2 regions of the Streptomyces sp. NPDC102490 genome follow, and region 1 is predicted to be linked to the other one. Evidence: riboswitches for the same ligand, from Rfam matches in the RefSeq annotation. Region 1 holds a riboswitch; the other holds the start of a gene.
The links. Region 1 has a riboswitch for cobalamin ahead of ACIRGB_RS24680 (cobalamin biosynthesis protein). Riboswitches for the same ligand answer to the same signal wherever they lie in the genome.
Positions count from the first base shown of each region.

Region 2: linked by a shared signal. The riboswitch ahead of ACIRGB_RS01050 (ribonucleoside-diphosphate reductase subunit alpha) and the one ahead of ACIRGB_RS24680 (cobalamin biosynthesis protein) in region 1 are both predicted to bind cobalamin.

Region 1 covers NZ_JBIWJU010000010.1:334,421-341,920, reverse strand. Annotated here, with positions in the region: gene ACIRGB_RS24700 (alpha/beta hydrolase family protein) at 133-1,260, opposite strand; gene ACIRGB_RS24695 (class II aldolase/adducin family protein) at 1,375-2,061, opposite strand; gene pitH (low-affinity phosphate transporter PitH) at 2,286-3,545, shown strand; gene ACIRGB_RS24685 (hypothetical protein) at 3,580-3,801, shown strand; cobalamin riboswitch at 3,973-4,118, shown strand; gene ACIRGB_RS24680 (cobalamin biosynthesis protein) at 4,224-5,189, shown strand; gene ACIRGB_RS24675 (cobyric acid synthase) at 5,186-6,694, shown strand; gene cobN (cobaltochelatase subunit CobN) at 6,691-7,500, shown strand, end outside.
Region 2 covers NZ_JBIWJU010000001.1:223,606-231,105, forward strand. Annotated here, with positions in the region: gene dasA (N,N'-diacetylchitobiose ABC transporter substrate-binding protein DasA) at 1-1,103, opposite strand, end outside; gene ACIRGB_RS01030 (GntR family transcriptional regulator) at 1,559-2,323, shown strand; gene ACIRGB_RS01035 (DUF3311 domain-containing protein) at 2,462-2,719, shown strand; gene mctP (monocarboxylate uptake permease MctP) at 2,716-4,326, shown strand; gene ACIRGB_RS01045 (GNAT family N-acetyltransferase) at 4,398-4,904, shown strand; cobalamin riboswitch at 4,966-5,127, shown strand; gene ACIRGB_RS01050 (ribonucleoside-diphosphate reductase subunit alpha) at 5,249-7,500, shown strand, end outside.

The DNA.
Region 1 (7,500 bases):
GGAGCCCGGGCGCGCTGTTCGGGCACCGGATCAGGACAGTGGTACGGCGTTGAACGGAACCGGTTCGCCGCGCCCGCGGGCGGGTGCCGCGGGGCGGGCGACGGGGGCACGGGAGGGGTTCGTGGGAGGGGATCACACCAGTGGGGTCATGAAGCGGCGGAGGGTCTCCTCGTAGTCCGCGGGGTCGGCGTTCCACATGGCGCCGTGCGGGGCGTCCCGGACGGCGTGGAGGGCGACCAGACGCGGGTGGGTGTCGGCGAGGCGGCGGGACAGGCGCCAGGGGGCCACCGCGTCGCCGGGGCCGTGGAAGATCAGGGTGGGGACGGCCGGGCGGTACAGACCGGCGGTGCCGGCGTCCCGGTCGGCGTGCAGCCCGGCGCGGCCCTGCGCGGCGCGGACGGCGAGCGGCAGGAGCGCGCCGGGGGTGCGGCGGGCGGCGGCCAGGGCGCGCAGGGTGGTCTCCCAGCTGAGCACCGGGGAGTCCAGCACGAGCCCCGCGATGCGCTCGCGCACGCCGGAGAGCGCGGCGGTGCGCAGGGCCATGGTGGCGCCGGTGGACCAGCCGAGCAGGACGACCTGGCGGGCGCCGTGGTCGAGGGCGTAGCGGACGGCGGCGTCCACGTCGCGCCACTCGGTCTCGCCGAAGTGGTGCAGGCCGTCGGGCGAGGGCGGTGCCCCGACGTCGCCGCGGTAGGCGAGGGCGAGCACCGGCACGTTCCGGCGGTGCAGGGGGGCGATCACGTTCAGGGCGTGTTCGCGGGTGGCGGCCAGGCCGTGCACGGCGATGACCCAGGTCGGGCGGGCCCCGGGCAGGAACCAGGCCGGGAGCGGACCGAGTTCCCCCGGGACCTCGACGTCGGCGTACTCGAGGTCGAGGGCCGTGCCCGGGTTCCCGACGTACAGGTTGGGGGTGAACCACGCCCGGTCACCCGTTTCGAAGGTGCCGTGCGTGACGCGTTCGAGGCGGCGTACGACGGTGTCGGCGCCGTGTTCGACGGTGCCGAGGACCGGTCCCACGACCGCGTGGGAGCCGTCACCGGCGAGCCCGTACCGGCCGGGGCGCAGCGCGGCCAGGTCCCGGGTGAGGGTGATCTGCCCGGCGGCGGTGCCGTGCACGGTGAGCCGGGGCTCGGTCGGCAGGGGCCGGCCGGGGGGCGCCTTGAGCGCCGCGTCGCTGGCGAGCCGGCCGACGGCGACGCTCGCCGCTCCGGTCGCCAGAGCTGCGGTGACGGCGGCTGCCGTTGCGGTGACAGTGCGCATGGGGCCAGTCTCCTGGTGGAGTCCTCGGGCGGCCAGTGGACGGGTGACAGGGGGTGACGAGGTGCTCGTGTCCCGTAGCCGGTACCCCGGGAACCGCCCGGCACGCACCCCGCGTCAGCTTCGCTGCCCGTAGCCCCGCAGGCGCTCCGTCACCTCCGCCAGCTGGGCCGCGGTCAGCAGGGACGGTGCGCGGCCCGGCACCGAGGCGGCGGTCAGCCACAGGCGGCACATCCACTCGAGCTGGGCGGTGCGGTCGTAGGCCTGGTCGAGGGAGCTGCCGTAGGTGACCGTGCCGTGGTTGCGGAGCAGGCAGCCGGTGCGGTCGGTGAGGGCGTCGAGCATGGCGCGGGCGAGTTCGTCGGTGCCGTAGGCCGCGTAGGGGGCGACCCGGACGGGGCCGCCGAGCGCGGCGGTCATGTAGTGCACCGGCGGGAGTTCGTCGACGAGCAGGGAGACCGCCGTCGCGTGCACGGCGTGGGTGTGGACGACGGCCCGGGCGCCGGGGTCGGCGCGGTACACGGCGAGGTGCATGGGCAGTTCGCTGGTGGGGACCAGCGTGCCGCGCACCTGGCGTCCGTCCAGGCCGACGCCGGTCACGTCGTCCGGGGTCAGCCGGTCGTAGGGCACGCCCGACGGGGTGACCAGGACCGTGTCGCCGACGCGCACCGAGACGTTGCCGGAGGTACCGACGACCAGCCCTTCCGCCACCGTCCGCCGGGCCGTCGCGACGAGGTCCGCCCAGGCCGCTTCCTCGGCCGTCCTTCGGTCCGCTTCTGCGCCCTCGGCCCGCGACTGTGTCACAGTCACCGTCTCCTCCCCGGCGCCCGCGCGCCCCTCACGTCCCGCCGCCGAGCGGCCTCGCGGTGATCCTGCCAGCAACGTCTCCGGAGAGCATCGGAGCGGGCACGCAGAGGGAGGCTTCGACCCCGTTTCCGGTCACCGTGACGCCCTGCCCAGTTCATCTTCCGTTCACCCTGGTTACCTACGTTCGTCGCGCCAACGACCTCGAACGATTGCCTGGGTAAATGGAAAGCTTCTCGCTGATCCTCGCGATTGTGGTGGTAACCGCACTCGCGTTTGATTTCACGAACGGTTTCCACGACACCGCGAACGCGATGGCCACCACCATTTCGACCGGTGCGCTCAAGCCCAAGGTGGCGGTGGCGATGTCCGCCGTCCTCAACCTTGTAGGCGCCTTCCTCTCCGTGGAGGTCGCCAACACGATCTCCAAGGGTCTCGTCGACGAGACCGGCATCCGTCCCGAGGTCATCTTCGCCGCACTGGTCGGCGCGATCCTCTGGAACCTCCTGACCTGGCTGGTCGGGCTCCCGTCCAGTTCCTCGCACGCCCTGATGGGCGGCCTGATCGGTGCCGCCGTCGCCTCGGCCGGTATCGGCGCGGTCAACGGCGACGTGCTCGTCACCAAGGTGCTCCTCCCCGCGATCGCCGCCCCGATCGTGGCCGGCCTCGCGGCGCTGCTCGCCTCCCGGATGACGTACGCGCTGGGCCGCAAGGCCGACGGCAGGGCCGCCGCGAAGGGCTACCGGGCCGGCCAGATCGCCTCCGCCGGTCTGGTCTCGCTGGCCCACGGCACCAACGACGCCCAGAAGACCATGGGCATCATCACCCTCGCCCTGATCGCCGGCGGCTCGCTCGCCCCCGACTCCGACCCGCCCGTGTGGGTCATCCTGAGCGCGGGTCTGGCCATCGCCCTCGGCACCTACCTGGGCGGCTGGCGCATCATCCGCACCATGGGCACGGGCCTGACCGACCTCCAGCCGCAGCAGGGCTTCGCCGCCCAGACCAGTGCCGCCACGGTCATCCTGGCCTCCTCCCACCTCGGCTTCTCCCTGTCCACCACGCACTCGGTCTCCGGTGCGGTGATGGGCGCGGGCCTCGGCCGCAAGGGCGGCGTGGTCCGCTGGTCCACGGCCACCCGGATGTTCATCGCCTGGGGCCTGACGCTGCCGGCCGCGGCCCTGGTCGCCGCGCTCGCCGAGTGGGTCTGCCGCCTCGGCGACTGGGGCACGGCCCTCGTCGCGGTGTTCCTGGTCGCGTCCAGCTTCGCGATCTGGCGGGTCTCCCGCCGTGAGGTCGTCGACCACACCAACGTCGTCGACGGCGACGCGGCCGGCGCCCGGGAGCCCGAGCCGGCCGGCGTGGTCACCACGGCGATGGCCGCCGTGTCGCCGCCCCCGACGGGCGTGACCGAGGACCTGGCGGCCACCGTCCCGGCCGCCGCCCCTTCCGACCCCAAGGCCCCGTCGGCCGCCACCCCCGTCTGAACCCGCAGCCCGGGTACGAAGGAAGCGAACCTCCATGAGCATCGACTGGGCAGCCCTCGGCTCCGTCTTCGGCGTCAGCCTCGTGGTCACGGTGGCCCTGGTGGGCCTGTTCACCCTCGGCATCGTCGGCCTCTCCCGCCAGGAGCGGGCCGCCGCCCAGGGCGGCTCCGCGACCCTCGCGGTCACCGGCGCCTACGCCTGCTTCGCGGCCTGCACGGCGGCGGTGGCGTACGGGATCTATCTGATCGTCGCCTGACCGCCGGTCGGCCACCGCTCGATTACCGCCCGGTCCACGGGCACACGCGCCGGGGCGGGGCGCGGAACGGACTCGAACCGTTCCGCGCCCCGCCCTTTCGCGTGCCGGCGCACACCACTCGTGTGTGGGCCTTCGCACACTCCCCCGTCGCAGGTCAACGCCAGGTTGACGGGTGTTCGCGGGCCGTGGTGGACTTCCGGGGCCATCTACGGCGGCAGGAGAGGAAGCCCGGTGCGAATCCGGCGCGGTCCCGCCACTGTGACCGGGGAACAGGAATCCCCGGGAGCCAGGAACTCTCACCGCCGGACTCTTCGAACCAGGGCGTGGACACCCTGAGTGAGGACATGACGCGATGCCCGGCTGCCGCCCCCGCACGACGCCCCGTACCAGGTGTCTCCCCGACCGTGTGACCGGCTGAGCCCGTGCGTGCCGGACGCGTCTTCGCGTACGGCGCCGCCGCCGGCCTCCTCGGCGACCTCCTCCTCGGCGACCCGCGCCGCGGACACCCGGTCGCCGCGTTCGGCCGTGCCGCGGGCGCCGTGGAACGGGTGCTGTGGCGGGACCACCGGGGTTGGGGCGCCCTGCACACCGCCGTGTGCGCCGGTGGCGCCGTCGCCCTCGGGCTGGCCGCCTCCCGTGCCGTACACCGCTCCCCCGCCGCCTCCGTCGCGCTGACCGGCGCGGCCACCTGGGCCGTGGTCGGCGGCACCTCGCTGGCCCGCGAGGCGAACGCCATCGGCCGGGCCCTGGCGGCCGGGGACGTCGAGGCGGCCCGGGCGCGGCTGCCGCACCTGTGCGGGCGGGACCCGCGGGCGCTGGACACCGACGGCCTCGCCCGGGCGGTCGTGGAGTCCGTCGCCGAGAACACCTCGGACGCCGTCGTGGGCGCCCTGGTGTGGGGCGCCGTGGCGGGGGTGCCGGGGCTGCTCGGCTTCCGGGCCGTCAACACGCTGGACGCCATGGTCGGCCACAAGTCGCCCCGGTACCGCCGCTACGGCTGGGCCTCGGCCCGCCTGGACGACCTCGCGGGCTGGCCGGGCGCCCGGCTGACCGCCGTCCTGGCCACCGTGTCCGGCGGTGATCCGCGGGGCGCGGTGCGGGCCTGGCGCGCGGACGCCGCACGGCACCCGAGCCCCAACGCGGGGCCCGTGGAGGCCGCGTTCGCGGGTGCCCTGGGCGTGCGGCTGGGCGGGACGCTCTCCTACGGCGGGCGGGTCGAGCACCGGCCCGTCCTCAACGGCGCCGCGGGACGCCCGGTACGGGCCGGTTCCGGCGACATCGACCGGGCGATACGGCTGTCCCGGCGCGTGAGCTGGCTGGCGCTGGGCGTGTGCGCGGGCGCACGGCTGGCCGCGCGCGGCATCGTCAGGAAGGGACGTACGTCATGAACGGTGGTCTGCTCGTCGCCGGTACCACCTCCGACGCCGGCAAGAGCGTCGTCACCGCCGGGATCTGCCGCTGGCTGGTGCGGCAGGGCGTGAAGGTGGCGCCGTTCAAGGCGCAGAACATGTCGCTGAACTCCTTCGTGACCCGCGAGGGCGCGGAGATCGGGCGGGCGCAGGCCATGCAGGCCCAGGCCTGCCGGGTGGAGCCGACCGCGCACATGAACCCGGTGCTGCTCAAGCCCGGCGGGGAGCGCAGCAGCCAGGTCGTGCTGCTCGGCAGGCCGGTCGGCGAGATGAGCGCCCGCGGCTACCACGGCGGGCGCCAGGAGCGGCTGCTCGGCACGGTGCTCGACTCGCTCGCCGAACTCCGCGCCACGTACGACGCGGTGATCTGCGAGGGCGCGGGCAGCCCGGCCGAGATCAACCTGCGCCGCACCGACATCGTGAACATGGGGATCGCCCGGGGCGCCGGACTCCCGGTCCTGGTCGTCGGCGACATCGACCGCGGGGGCGTCTTCGCCTCCTTCTTCGGCACGGTGGCGCTGCTGGCACCCGAGGACCAGGCGCTGGTCGCCGGGTTCCTCGTCAACAAGTTCCGCGGCGACGTGTCGCTGCTGGAGCCGGGCCTCGACATGCTGCACGGCCTCACCGGGCGGCGGACGTACGGCGTGCTGCCCTTCCGGCACGGGCTCGGCATCGACGAGGAGGACGGACTGCGGGTCTCGCTGCGCGGGACCGTGCGGGAGTCGGCCGTCGCGCCGCCGGTCGGCGAGGACGTGCTGCGGGTCGCCGTCTGCGCGGTGCCGCTGATGTCCAACTTCACGGACGTGGACGCGCTGGCCGCCGAGCCGGGTGTCGTGGTGCGGTTCGTGGACCGGCCGGAGGAACTGGCCGACGCCGACCTGGTGGTCGTGCCGGGGACGCGCGGAACGGTGCGGGCGCTTCAGTGGCTGCGGGAGCGGGGGCTCGCGGACGCGATCGTCCGCAGGGTCGCCGAACAACGGCCCGTGCTCGGCGTCTGCGGCGGGTTCCAGCTCCTCGGGGAGCACATCGAGGACGAGGTCGAGTCCCGCGCCGGGCACGTGGACGGGCTCGGGCTGCTGCCCGTGCGGGTGCGGTTCGCCCGCGAGAAGACCCTCACCCGGCCGGTGGGCGAGGCCCTCGGCGAGCGGGTCGAGGGGTACGAGATCCACCACGGGGTCGCCGAAGTGACGGGCGGGGAGCCCTTCTTGGACGGCTGCCGGGTCGGACAGACCTGGGGCACCCACTGGCACGGTTCGCTGGAGTCGGACGGCTTCCGGCGGGCGTTCCTGCGCGAGGTGGCCGCCGCCGCGGGCCGCCGCTTCGTACCGGCCCCCGACACCTCGTTCGCCGCGCTGCGCGAGGAGCAGCTCGACCGGCTCGGCGATCTGATCGAACACCACGCGGACACCGACGCGCTGTGGCGGCTCATCGAGTCCGGCGCGCCGCAAGGACTGCCCTTCATTCCACCGGGAGCGCCCGCATGAGCACAGTGTTGTTGTTGTCGACCGCCGACACGGACCTGCTGGCGGCCCGCGCGTCGGACGCCGCCTACCGGATCGGCAACCCGACCCGGGTCGACGTCCGGGAGGAACTGCCGGGCCTGGTCGAGGGCGCGGACCTCGCCGTGGTGCGCCTGCTCGGCGGCAAGCGCGCCTGGGAGGACGGGCTGGCCGCGCTGAAGGCCGCCGGCATCCCGACCGTCCTGCTCGGCGGCGAGAGCGTGCCGGACGCGGAGCTGATGGCCGAGTCCTCGGTCCCGGCCGGGGTGGTGGCGCAGGCGCTGCGCTACCTGGTCGAGGGCGGCCCGGACAACCTCACCCAGCTCGCCCGGTTCCTGTCGGACACGGTGCTGCTGACCGGCGAGGGCTTCGACGAACCCCGGAAGATGCCGGAGTACGGCGTCCACGGTGAGCGTGTCTTCACCGAGGGCCGCCCCACGGTCGGCGTGCTCTTCTACCGCGCCCACCAGCTCAGCGGCAACACCGCGTTCGTCGACACGCTGTGCGACGCGATCGAGGCGCGCGGCGCCAACGCCCTGCCCGTGTACTGCGGTTCGCTGCGCGGCGCGGACCCCGGGCTGTACGAGCTGCTGGGCCGGACCGACGCCCTGGTCGCCACCGTCCTCGCGGCGGGCGGCACGCACGCCTCGCAGGCCTCGGCGGGCGGTGACGAGGAGGCGTGGGACGTCGGGGCGCTGGCCGACCTGAACGTGCCGGTGCTGCAAGGGCTCTGCCTCACCACCTCCCGGGCCGCCTGGGAGTCCTCCGACGCCGCCCTCTCCCCCATGGAC
Region 2 (7,500 bases), on a different contig from region 1:
GCGGCGGCCTCGGCGGCGGCGTTGCCCTTCAGGTTGCTCTGCAGCGCCTCCTTGTTCGGGATGACGCCGTTGGCCTTGGCCAGGCCGCCCTCGAACTTGTCGGAGAGCGCGAGCTTCAGGAACTCCTTGGCGAGGTCCTGCTTCTTGCTGCCCGCGGCGACGGCCAGGTTGGAGCCGCCGAGGAAGACGCCCTCGGGCTTGTCCGCCGTGGGGCCCGGGATGGTGAAGTAGCCGAGGTCCTTCTCGATCGCCGGGTTGGTGGCGATCGCCGTGGCGCCCTCCCAGCCCATGCCGATGAAGGAGCCGGTCTTGCCCTTGGCGAAGATCTCACCCTGCTGCGGGGTGGCCTCGTCCTTGTCCTTGGGCGCCTTGGACAGGTCCTGGAACTTCTTGTAGGTCTCGGTGGCGGCGGCGACCTTCGGGTCGGACAGGTTGGAGACGTACTTGTCGCCGTCCTTCTTGACCAGTTCGCCGCCCTCGCCGATGACCAGGCCCACGAAGTGGTACCAGTTCTGGCCGGGCAGGTAGATCGGCTCGGCGTCGGTCTTCTCGCCGATCGTCTTGAGGTCGTTGTAGAACTCGTCGCGGGTCTTGGGCAGTTCCTTGATGCCCGCGTCCGCCCAGATCTTCTTGTTGTAGACGACGACGCGGTTGACCACGAACCACGGGGCCGCGTACTGCTTGCCGTCGAAGACGGCGGACTTGTTGAGGGACTCGGACCAGTCGGTGCCGATCTCGCTCTTGAGGTCGCTCAGGTCCGCGAGGCCGCCGGTCTTGGCGTAGGCGGGGGTCTGGGTGTTGCCGATCTCGAAGACGTCGGGCGGGTTCTCCTCGGAGAGGGCGGTGGTCAGCTTCTGCTGGATGCCGTTCCACTTCTGGATCTCGAACTTGACCTTGGCCTTGGTCTTCGCCTCGAACTCCTTGGCGAGGTCCGCCTGCCAGTCGTCCGGCGAGGAGCCGTCCATCACCCAGACGGTCAGCGTCTCGCCGGCGTAGCCGTCGGCCCCGGCCTTCTTGCCGTCGTCGTCGCCGTCGCCCCCGCATGCGGCGATGGAGACCATCATGCCCGCGATACCGATCGCGGCTATAAGCTTGCGCTTCACGCCAACCCTCCTCAGGGATGCCACACAACCCCCCTGCCTCCCCGCGGTTGCTCGTCGACGCGGACCGCCCATGGGGCCGGGACCTGGACCAATGGTGTAGACCAGTACGGGGAGCTTGGCCCAGACCAATAGGACTGTCAAGGGTGTTCAAACTCCGTCCCGGCGTCCGTGATGGGACCGAGATATGCAGGGACCTTTCATTGCGCAAGCGACAGATCGGGCGGACCGGGACCGGGTGTACCACCTCCCACCGAATGCGGTGCGGGGATGGCTCCGAACGCGCGTACCAGCGGCGTCCGACGCGCCTGTGGACTAGACCAAGGGTGTTCCCGCGGGTATACAGAAGGGATCACGGAGCGTGCGGGGGCCATCCCGGCACGAAGCCGTGCCACGATGTGAGCCGTGGCCGACAGGGATAGCGGTCGCTTCGGCACCCGGAGCCGGGAAGGCAGAGCATGAGCACCGACGTCAGCAGTGCGGAGAACGAGGGTGGGGCGACCGTCCGTACCGCGCGCGTGCCCAAGTACTACCGTCTGAAGAAGCATCTGCTCGACATGACCCGGACCCAGACTCCGGGCACACCGGTCCCGCCGGAGCGCACCCTCGCCGCCGAGTTCGACACCTCGCGCACCACGGTGCGCCAGGCCCTGCAGGAGCTGGTCGTCGAGGGGCGCCTGGAGCGCATCCAGGGCAAGGGCACCTTCGTCGCCAAGCCCAAGGTGTCGCAGGCCCTGCAACTCACCTCGTACACCGAGGACATGCGGGCCCAGGGTCTCGAACCCACCTCGCAGCTGCTGGACATCGGCTACATCACCGCCGACGACCGGCTCGCCGGACTCCTGGACATCACGGCCGGCGGCCGGGTGCTGCGCATCGAGCGGCTGCGCATGGCCAACGGCGAGCCGATGGCCATCGAGACCACCCACCTCAGCGCCAAGCGCTTCCCCGCCCTGCGCCGCTCCCTGGTGAAGTACACGTCCCTCTACACCGCGCTCGCCGAGGTGTACGACGTCCATCTCGCCGAGGCCGAGGAGACCATCGAGACCTCCCTGGCCACCCCGCGCGAGGCCGGCCTGCTCGGCACCGACGTGGGCCTGCCGATGCTGATGCTCTCCCGGCACTCGCAGGACCGCACCGGCCAGCCGGTGGAGTGGGTGCGCTCGGTGTACCGGGGCGACCGCTACAAGTTCGTGGCCCGCCTCAAGCGTCCCCAGGACTGAGGGGTGCCGCTCCCCTCCGGCACGCGACATTGCGGTTGAGGACCGATATACGGACGAGGTCTTCCGCTCTCTTGACGCCGTCACCTACATTTTCGTGCGCACTGCACCAGGTGATCAGCGAGGGGACGGAGCCACCGCATGTCACAAGCCCCAGAAGTGAACAGAGGGCCGACGGTGACGCCGGTGCGCGTCGTCATCGCCCTCTGCCTTGTCGCACCGTTCGTCGCCATGCTGTGGGTCGGTTCGTACGCCAAGTCCGACCCCGACTTCATCGGCATTCCGTTCTTCTACTGGTACCAGATGGCGTGGGTACTGATCTCCACCGTGCTGACGGTGATCGCGTACAAGCTCTGGCAGCGTGACCAGCGCGCCCGCCGGGAAGGCGGGGCCAAGTGAACGACGGCGTGAACGGCGTCGCACTCGCCGTCTTCATCTTCTTCTTCGTCCTCGTCACCGCCATGGGCTTCCTGGCCGCCCGCTGGCGCCGGGCCGAGAACGAGCACAGCCTCGACGAGTGGGGCCTCGGCGGCCGCTCGTTCGGCACCTGGGTCACCTGGTTCCTGCTGGGCGGCGACCTGTACACGGCGTACACCTTCGTGGCCGTCCCGGCGGCGATCTACGCGGCGGGCGCGTCCGGCTTCTTCGCGGTGCCGTACACGATCCTGGTCTACCCGCTGATCTTCACCTTCCTGCCCCGCCTGTGGTCGGTCTCGCACAAGCACGGCTACGTGACGACCTCGGACTTCGTGCGCGGCCGGTTCGGCTCCAAGGGCCTGTCGCTGGCGGTGGCCGTCACCGGCATCCTGGCGACCATGCCGTACATCGCGCTCCAGCTGGTCGGCATCCAGGCCGTCCTCGACGTGATGGGCGTCGGCGGCGGCGAGGACACCAACTGGTTCGTCAAGGACCTGCCGCTGCTGATCGCCTTCGGCGTGCTGGCCGCGTACACCTACTCGTCGGGACTGCGCGCCCCCGCGCTGATCGCGTTCGTGAAGGACACGCTGATCTACATCGTCATCGCGGTGGCGATCATCTACATCCCGATCAAGCTGGGCGGGTTCGACGACATCTTCGCGTCGGCGAGCGACAAGTTCACCGAGGCGGGCAAGGGCGGAGTGGTACCGGACGCGGGGGGCCAGTGGACGTACGCGACCCTGGCGCTCGGTTCGGCCCTCGCGCTGTTCATGTACCCGCACTCGATCACCGCCACGCTGTCCTCGCGCAGCCGTGAGGTGATCCGCCGCAACACCACGATCCTGCCGCTGTACTCGCTGATGCTGGGCCTGCTCGCGCTGCTCGGCTTCATGGCGATCGCGGCCGGGGTCAAGGTGGAGAACGGCCAGCTGGCGATCCCGCAGCTGTTCGAGAACATGTTCCCGGACTGGTTCGCGGGCGTGGCCTTCGCGGCGATCGGCATCGGCGCCCTGGTCCCGGCGGCGATCATGTCGATCGCGGCCGCGAACCTGTTCACCCGCAACATCTACAAGGACTTCATCAAGCCCGACGCCACCCCGGCACAGGAGACGAAGGTCTCCAAGCTGGTGTCGCTGCTGGTGAAGGTGGGCGCGCTGATCTTCGTCCTGGGCATGGACAAGACCGTCGCGATCAACTTCCAGCTGCTGGGCGGCATCTGGATCCTGCAGACCTTCCCGGCCCTGGTCGGCGGCCTGTTCACCCGCTGGTTCCACCGCTGGGCGCTGCTCGGCGGCTGGGCGGTCGGCATGGTCTACGGCACGGTCGCCGCCTACGGTGTCGCCTCGCCGACGCAGAAGCACTTCGGCGGCTCCTCCGACGAGATCCCCGGCATCGGCGAGATCGGCTACATCGGTCTCACCGCCTTCGTGCTGAACGTCCTGGTCACCGTGGTCCTGACCTTCGTCCTGAGGGCGGTCAAGGCGCCCGACGGCGTCGACGAGACCAAGCCGAGCGACTACACGGCGGACGCCGGCGACCCCGGCGTCCAGGTGGAACTGCCGCCGGCCACGGCGGGCAGCTCGCACTAGCGGCGCTCCTCAGCGGGCCGTCGGAGAAATCCGGCGGCCCGTTGTCGTACCCGTCGGGCACACTCGGCGTCATGGACTTCGTGATCCGACAGGCGACGGCCGAGGAGTACGACACCCTCGGCGAGATCACCGCGCAGGCCTACCTGCGCGACGGCCTCCTCGACTTCGGGGAGAGCGACTCCTACCTGGACGAGCTGCGCGACGTGGCCAAGCGGGCGGCGGCCGCCGAGGTGCTGGTCGCCGCGGCGGAGGGGCGGGTGCTCGGCGGCGTGACCTTCGTGCCGTCCGGCGGCCCCATGGCGGACATCGCGCGCCCCGGCGAGGCCGAGATACGCATGCTCGCCGTCGCCCGCGAGGCACGCGGCCGCGGGGCCGGCGAGGCCCTGGTGCGGGCCTGCCTCGACCGCGCCCGGTCCGTGCCGGGCTGCGCGAGCATCGTGCTGTCGACCCAGCGCACCATGCACACCGCCCACCGCCTCTACGAACGCCTCGGCTTCGTCCGCACCCCCGCCCGCGACTGGAACCCTGTGCCGGAGCTGGACGACATCATGCTGCTCACCTACGAACTGGCGCTCTGACACCGGCCCGAGACGACGTACTGACACGCCGTCCGGACACAACATCTGGGGGTGCCGGCGGAGCCCGGCACAAGATGTATGCTCGTGCTCGCTGTCGCCGCAGGGGAATCCGGTGCGAATCCGGAACTGTCCCGCAACGGTGTACTTGCGTGCATCCGTACGTCTTCGCACGTGCGCGCACGCCTGTCCAGTCCGAGGACCTGCCGACAGTGCGCCCGGCCGCCTTGGCCCGGGTGCCATGACGTCCGGGCCTCGTGGAGTGGGCCGGTGGACGCGACGCCGTGCGCGCTCGTGAGCCCCCCTGCCCTCCGCCAGGCCCCGTGCCGAGCGAGGGAGTGCTCCACGTGACCATCGCGCCAGCCGATCCGGCTTCAGCGACCCCGGTGACGGCGACCGGGGAACCCGACGGACCCGGTGCCGCCCTGCTGCGGACCCTGACCGGGCTGACCGCCGACCTCCGGGGCGCCGACCCCGGCCGGGTGGCCGCCGCCGCGCTGCGGGGCCGGTCCGCCCGCGCCGACGAGGCCGAGCTGCGCGAGCTGGCCACGGAGGCGGCCGCCGGTCTGATCTCCGAGGACCCGGTCTACTCCCGGCTGGCCGCCCGGCTGCTGACCATCGGCATCCGCGCCGAGGCCGCCTCCCAGGGCGTCGCCACCTTCACCGACTCCATCGCCACCGGCCACCGCGAGGGCCTGATCGCCGACCGCACCGCCGCCTTCGTCCGGCTGCACGCGGCCCGCCTCGACGCGCTGGTCGATCCGGACGCCGACGACCGCTTCGGCTACTTCGGGCTGCGCACCCTGTACAGCCGCTACCTGCTCCGTCACCCGCTCACCCGCAAGGCCGTCGAGACGCCCCAGCACTTCCTGCTGCGGGTCGCCGCCGGACTCGCCGAGGACGACACCCCGCGGGCCGTGGACGAGGTCGCCGCCCTGTACGGCCTGATGAGCCGCCTGGACTACCTGCCCTCCTCCCCCACCCTCTTCAACTCCGGCACCCGGCACGCCCAGATGTCGTCCTGCTACCTCCTGGACTCCCCCAAGGACGAGCTGGACTCCCTCTACGACCGCCTCCACCAGGTCGCCCGCCTGTCCAAGCACGCCGGCGGCATCGGCATCGCCTACTCCCGCGTCCGCGCCCGGGGTTCGCTGATCCGCGGCACCAACGGGCACTCCAACGGCATCGTCCCGTTCCTGAAGACGCTGGATGCCTCGGTCGCCGCCGTGAACCAGGGCGGCCGGCGCAAGGGTGCCGCCGCGGTCTACCTGGAGACCTGGCACGCGGACGTCGAGGAGTTCCTGGAGCTGCGGGACAACACCGGCGAGGACGCCCGCCGCACGCACAACCTGAACCTCGCGCACTGGGTGCCGGACGAGTTCATGCGCCGGGTGGACGCCGACGGGACCTGGTCGCTGTTCTCCCCCGCCGACGTGCCGGAGCTGACCGACCTGTGGGGCGAGGAGTTCGACGCGGCCTACCGCAAGGCGGAGCAGGCGGGGCTCGCCCGCAAGACGCTGCCCGCCCGTGAGCTGTACGGCCGCATGATGCGCACCCTCGCGCAGACCGGCAACGGCTGGATGACCTTCAAGGACACCGCCAACCGCACCGCGAACCAGACCGCGACCCCCGGCCACGTCGTCCACTCCTCCAATCTCTGCACGGAGATCCTGGAGGTCACCGACGACGGGGAGACGGCGGTCTGCAACCTGGGCTCGGTCAACCTCGGCGCCTTCGCCGACCCCGCGAGCGGCGACCTGGACTGGGAGCGCCTCGACGCCACCGTCCGCACCGCCGTCACCTTCCTGGACCGGGTCGTCGACATCAACTTCTACCCGACCGAGCAGGCGGCCCGCTCCAACGCCCGCTGGCGCCCGGTCGGTCTCGGCGCGATGGGCCTCCAGGACGTCTTCTTCCAGCTCCGCCTGCCCTTCGACTCCCCCGAGGCGAAGGCCCTGTCCACCCGCATCGCCGAGCGGATCATGCTCGCCGCGTACGAGACCTCCGCCGACCTCGCCGAGCGCGGCGGCCCGGCCCCGGCCTGGGAGAAGACCCGTACGGCCCAGGGGGTGCTGCACCCGGACCACTACGACGTGACGCCCGCCTGGCCGGAGCGCTGGGCCGCGCTGCGGGAGCGCATGGCCACGACTGGGCTGCGCAACTCCCTGCTCCTGGCCATCGCGCCGACCGCGACCATCGCCTCCATCGCCGGTGTCTACGAGTGCATCGAGCCGCAGGTGTCCAACCTCTTCAAGCGCGAGACGCTGTCCGGCGAGTTCCTCCAGGTCAACTCCTACCTGGTGGACGACCTCAAGCGGCTCGGCGTGTGGGACGCGCGCACCCGTGAGGCGCTGCGCGAGGCGAACGGCTCGGTGCAGGGCTTCTCCTGGATCCCCGAGGACGTGCGCGCGCTGTACCGCACGGCGTGGGAGATCCCGCAGCGCGGCCTGATCGACATGGCCGCCGCCCGCACCCCGTACCTCGACCAGGCCCAGTCGCTGAACCTGTTCCTGGAGACGCCGACCATCGGGAAGCTCTCCTCGATGTACGCGTACGCCTGGAAGCAGGGCCTGAAGACCACGTACTACCTGCGCTCGCG